Regions from separate parts of the Planococcus sp. MB-3u-03 genome, predicted to be linked through region 2. Evidence: riboswitches for the same ligand, from Rfam matches in the RefSeq annotation. Region 2 holds a riboswitch; the other holds the start of a gene.

Region 1 (3,048 bases), 860 kb from region 2:
ACACGCTGCCTTGCTCGATGACGCGGCCTTCTTCAAGCACGGCCACTTTGTCGCAAATTTCCCTGATAACGCCCATTTCGTGAGTGATGAGTAAGATGGTGATATTGTATTCCTGGTTGATGCGGCGCAGTAGATCCAGTATGGACTGAGTCGTCTGCGGGTCGAGTGCTGAGGTTGCTTCATCGCACAGCAATATCGAAGGGTTCGTTGCGAGTGCTCTCGCAATGCCAATGCGCTGCTTTTGCCCGCCGGACAATTGATCCGGGTATTTTTTCGCTTGGTCGGCAAGCCCGACAAAATCCAAAAGTTCCGCCACTTTCCGGTCGACTTCCGCTTTTGGGGTCTTGGCCAGGAGCAGCGGCATCGCGATATTATGGTGCACTGTTTTGGAGTTCAGCAAATTGAAATGCTGGAAGATCATGCCGATGTCTTTTCGCGTATCGCGGATTTTGCGTGCGCTTAAAGTGGAAATATCTTCTCCGTGGATGAGCACGCGTCCTTGCGACGGCCGCTCGAGCAAATTCACCGTGCGGATCAATGAGCTTTTCCCCGCGCCGCTAAATCCGATGACGCCGTAAATTTCGCCGGTCTCGACGGTCAAATCGATGCCATTGAGTGCATGGACTTGCTGCTTGCCGGATACGTAAGTTTTCTTGACTGCTTCAAATTGAATCATGGTGTCCCTCCTGTGGCTGCAAATAACGATTCGAATGAGTGCGAACGAACACTTTCTTGAAATAACAACAAAAAGCCCTCTTTTTTCTTATGCGCAAGAAAAAAGAGGGCTCCAAAGTATGAAACCATCTCATTCTCATCTTCCAAATGCCGAAGCATTTGCAGGAATTAGCACAGTTTTCGCTGGTTTGCGAATCTGCTGCCGAAACGTCATAGGGCCTGTCCCTCGATTTCTCTGGATAAGAAAGTGATGTAAGCTATTCAATTCATTGATTCCTACTCTATTTCGAAATAGCGAAAAGTCAATAGCTTTCATGTAATTTTTGGAAGATAAGTTATTTATAGTAGTTAAAATTTTTAGAAAATATGCTTGACTTTAGCCGAGGCTGTCCACTATACTTTTCAACAAGCAAAAATAACTGAATACTCTTATCACGAGAGGCGGAGGAATAGGCCCTACGATGCCCGGCAACCAACAGGCTCATGTCTGGAAAGGTGCTAAATCCTACAGCGCGCATTTGCGTCGCTGAAAGATAAGAGGAGGCAAATCCGCATATGACGGCCCTCTTCTTTCTGAAGAGGGTCTTTTTGTGTCCTCCTCAAACCGAAAAAACTATCAGAAAACAGGAGGAATTGACAATGACAAACTTTAAACCAGAAACTCTTCTATTACACGGCGGCCAAGAACCGGATCCAGTAACAGGCGCTCGCGGCGTACCGGTCCATAAAACGACTTCTTATGTATTCAAAGATACCGAACACGCACAAAACCTATTCGGCTTGAAAGAAGCGGGCAATATCTACTCACGCATCATGAATCCGACAGTCGATGTGTTTGAACAGCGCGTCGCACTTCTTGAAGGCGGCACTGCTGCAGTAGCTTTGTCTTCAGGAATGGCAGCCATTGCATTCTCAGTGTTGAATATTGCTGAAGCGGGAGATGAAATTGTTGCCGACAGCAATTTATATGGAGGAACTTATAATCTATTTGCCAACACATTACCGCGCTATGGCATTAACGTAAAATTCGTCGATGCCACCGACCCTGAAAATTTCCGTGCAGCGATCACGGACAAAACGAAAGCCTTGTTCGGTGAAATTATCGGAAATCCAAGTTTGAACGTGTTCGACGTCGAGAAAGTAGCCAATATCGCACATGAAAATGGCGTACCGCTTTTGATCGATAATACATTCGCGTCGCCTTTCGTCAGCAACCCGATCGAATTCGGTGCAGACGTGGTCATCCATTCCGCCACGAAATGGATCGGCGGCCACGGGACGACAATCGGCGGGGTAGCGGTCGACGCCGGACGCTTTAACTGGGACAACCCGCGCTTTCCGAATTACACGGAGCCGGATGAATCCTACCACGGCATCCGTTTCGGAATCGATGTACCGGAAGCGGCATTCGCGACGAAATTACGCGTCCAGCTGTTGCGCGATTTCGGTCCATCGCTCAGTGCGGACAGCGCCCATGCACTGCTTCAGGGACTTGAAACTTTGCATCTACGGATTCCACGCCACGCGACGAATGCACAAAAAGTCGCGGAATATTTGAAAGACCATCCGCAAGTCGAGTGGGTCAATTACCTTGGCCTTGAAGGACATCCATCCAAAACACTTGCTGATAAATATTTGAAAGACAGCTATGGTTCGATCGTCAACTTCGGCATCAAAGGCGGACGGGAAGCCGGCCGCAAAGTGATTGATGGCGTTAATTTATGGTCGCACGTGGCGAATGTCGGCGATGCCAAATCATTGATCATCCATCCGGCGTCCACGACACACCAGCAATTGACAGCAGAAGAGTTGAAAAACAGCGGTGTAACGGAAGAGTTGATCCGTTTGTCTGTAGGATTGGAAAACCACGAAGATTTAATCGCTGATTTGGAGCAAGCGATCCAAGTAGCAGTACTCGAGAACGCGTAAGGAGGGATTCGGATGACGACAGTATCCATCGGCCAGCTGAAACTTGAATCGGATCAACTATTGCCCGAAGTGGAATTGGCGTATGAACGCGTCGGAGAAAGTTCTGCACCGGCGATTCTGGTTTGCCACGCGCTGACGGGCGATCAATATGCAGTGGGAACTGCAGATCAACCCGGCTGGTGGGCAGGGCTGATCGGCCCAGGAAAAGCGGTGGATACCGGGCAGTTCCAAGTCATCACTTTCAATGTACTCGGCGGCTGCAGCGGTTCGACCGGCCCGCTTTCGATCAACCCGGAAACCGGTGAACCTTACCGAGCGTCATTTCCTGAACTGACCATCCGGGATATGGTGAGAGCGGAGCGGAAAGCCTTGGAGCTGCTAGGCATCAACCATTTGGCAGCGGTGATCGGCGGTTCTCTCGGCGGCATGAAAGCCTTGGAATGG
Region 2 (3,048 bases):
ATTTGCTCAGCTCCTTGATCGCCGCTTCCAGTTCAGCGATGGAATGATAGCTGCGGCGAGTTTCGATCAATGCTTCCCCGGCTTTCAAGGTTTGCCGCTTGCGGTCGATGCGTGTTGACTCGTCTGCAATATCATCCAAGTCGCGGACATGCGCCAAGCCGATCGTCCGGCGGATCAATTCACATCCGGCAAAGCCAATCGCATCGTGGAAGATTTTTTCGATGGCGTATTCGCGGTAACCGGCCGTCGTTTTATACGTTTCGATTCCGTCGCTTTCCCACAAGCTTGAAAACTGCTCTTCGAACACTTGCCATGTTTGTGTGATGTCTTGCACAATCAGTTCACGTTCTTCGCCGCTGCGCGTAATCGCCTGAACGATCAAATTGGCGAGGAACAATCCGATATCAAAACCGATCGGCCCGTAAAAGGCGAACTCCGGATCGATCACTTTTGTTTGTTGCTCATCGACGAAAATACTGCCGGTGTGCAGATCGCCATGCAAAAGTGCTTCCGCTTCCGTCAAAAAGCTGCGCTTCAGTTTAGCCACTTCGAATTTCAGCGGCTCATTGTTCCAAATCGTCTGAACCTCTTCGCGCAGCGGCTCTTCAAAGTCATTCGTCTCGTGGTCGAAAAACGGATCGGTGAAAATCAGGTCTTCCGTGATTTTGCACAGCTCCGGATTGGAGAACTCAGCCGCAAGCCGCTTTTTCTCGAACGGATGCAAGCCGAAATCCGAGGTGTGGAACAAAGTGTGCGCCAAATAGCCGCCGATATGTTCCGCAAGCTTCGGGTAATGCTTGCCGTCAATCAAGCCGTTGCGCAAAATTGTCAAATGCGACAAGTCTTCCATGACCGTGACAGCAAGCGCAGCATCCGTCGCATACACTTTTGGCACATGGCCTTTTGCGAGCTTGCCGTGCAGCTTCAAGGCATTCGCTTCAATGGTCGCCCGGTGAAGCGTCAGCGGCCAGCTTTCGCCGACGACTTTCGCATAAGGCAAAGCTTGCTTGATGATGAGCCCTTGCCCGTTCGCAGAATCGCTGATGCGGAATACGTAATTCAAGTTGCCATCTCCGATTTCTTCACTTTGCAATGCAGCTTCAGGGGCAAAAACGCCCAGCTCATGTGCCAGCTGAATCGCTTGTTGTTCAGTCAATGCTTTGTATGTAGATGATGCTGTAAGTGTCATATATTATTTGCCTCTTTTCTGTAGAATAATAAAAAGCCTCTTTCCCGAAAGAAAGAGGCGCAGAATAAGAGATCCCATGCCTCTTATCTTTCAGAAATGTACATTTCTGATGGAATTAGCACCGTGCCTTGCGGGAGTGTTCCCGGCGCCAAAGCGCCCCGTCTCACAACGGTATTACGGTCGGTTGCTGGGCGTCATCGGGCCATTTCCCTCTGCCTGCTCTTGATAAGAGTTTGCTATGCAACATTTATGAAGTTCTGAAACGAATGCTAGCATGATTCAGAATTCATTGTCAATAAAATATTTTGAAAAAATGAAAATCTTTCCGCTAAAGGCGAGTTCGCTACTCGGGTTGTCTATGTCGCTGAGTTCCATCTGATCTTCCGTGGACTCCCGTGGCGATGGGTGGATGAATCTCCTTCTTGAAATGACCAGGGGATATTTTTCAGATATTTTGATTTCCTTCGTTGACAGATACTGCTTGCCATGGAATAATCAGAATTACTTTGCAACACCAACAATTCTATATTCTATTCTTATTCAGAGCAGGTGGAGGGACAAGCCCTACGAAGCCCGGCAACCGGTCCGATCATGGACACGGTGCTAATTCTTGCAGCCAACACAATTGAGTGGCTGGGAAATAAGAAGGCGTTAATTCTTAACCTCTTCTTATTTGTGAAGAGGTTTTTTTATGTCCACTAAGCAGGAGGGTTATTCATGAGCGGTGTTATCGCAACATATCAATTATTCGGCAAAGCCGGTTCATTCGAAAAAAAAGCAGAAGCCATTGCACTCGGTTTGACGGTTGGATCGTGGACCGATTTGCCATTGCTCGAGCAGCAGCAATTGCAACAGCATAAAGGGCGCGTCGTGTCGGTCGAAGAATTCTCGCACGTCACCCATCCCACTAAGCACGGAGTCATCCAAGCCCATTTGAAAATCCATTACCCGGCGGCCAATTTCTCAGCGGATCTGCCAGCCATCCTGACGACCGTTTTTGGCAAGCTGTCGCTCGATGGCGAGATCAAATTACTTGATTTGGATTTTGAGGAATCCTTGCTCCGCCAGTTCCCAGGCCCGCGTTTTGGCATTGACGGCATTCGCGACACGCTTGGCGTCACGGGGCGCCCGCTCGCCATGAGCATTTTTAAAGGCGTCATCGGACGTGACCTCGATTATTTATCAGATCAACTCCGTCAACAGGCACTCGGCGGCGTCGATTTGGTGAAAGACGATGAGATTTTATTCGACAACCCGCTGACGCCGTTTGACAAGCGCATCCTAGCAGCACGTCGTGTGTTGGACGAAGTGTACGCAGAAACCGGCCATCGCACGCTCTATGCCGTCAATTTATCCGGACGGACGTCGAGCTTGCGCGACAAGGCGCGGCGGGCACGTGAACTCGGGGCGGATGCTTTATTGTTCAATGTCCATGCCTACGGATTCGACGTCTTGCAGGAACTGGCTGAAGACGAAGAAGTGGCACTCCCGCTGATGGCACATCCCGCATTCAGCGGCGCCTACACGTCATCTGATTTTTACGGCGTTTCCACGGCGCTGGCACTTGGCAAACTGACACGACTAGCCGGAGCCGACTTTAGCTTATTCCCATCCCCTTACGGCAGTGTGGCACTCGAGAAACAAACGGCATTGCAGCTCGGGCGCGAACTAGTCAGCAACAGTCCATTAAATCGCAGCTTCCCGGTGCCATCTGCCGGCATCCACCCGGCACTCGTGCCCTTGCTTTTGGAAGACTACGGCATCGACAGCATCATCAATGCCGGAGGCGGCGTCCATGGCCATCCGGACGGCGCTGCTGCCGGCGGAAAAGCATTCCGCCAAGCGATCGACGCCGCCCT

The links. Region 2 has a riboswitch for S-adenosylmethionine ahead of mtnK (S-methyl-5-thioribose kinase). Riboswitches for the same ligand answer to the same signal wherever they lie in the genome.
Region 1: another riboswitch for S-adenosylmethionine. It lies ahead of CW734_RS14870 (O-acetylhomoserine aminocarboxypropyltransferase/cysteine synthase family protein); the one in region 2 lies ahead of mtnK (S-methyl-5-thioribose kinase).

The regions. Positions count from the first base shown of each region.
Region 1 is NZ_CP025135.1:2,727,692-2,730,739, reverse strand. It holds gene CW734_RS14875 (methionine ABC transporter ATP-binding protein) at 1-676, opposite strand, end outside; SAM riboswitch class I at 809-921, opposite strand; SAM riboswitch class I at 1,102-1,215, shown strand; gene CW734_RS14870 (O-acetylhomoserine aminocarboxypropyltransferase/cysteine synthase family protein) at 1,315-2,604, shown strand; gene metX (homoserine O-acetyltransferase MetX) at 2,617-3,048, shown strand, end outside.
Region 2 is NZ_CP025135.1:206,843-209,890, reverse strand. It holds gene mtnA (S-methyl-5-thioribose-1-phosphate isomerase) at 1-2, opposite strand, end outside; gene mtnK (S-methyl-5-thioribose kinase) at 1-1,189, opposite strand, end outside; SAM riboswitch class I at 1,270-1,421, opposite strand; SAM riboswitch class I at 1,723-1,836, shown strand; gene CW734_RS02320 (2,3-diketo-5-methylthiopentyl-1-phosphate enolase) at 1,907-3,048, shown strand, end outside.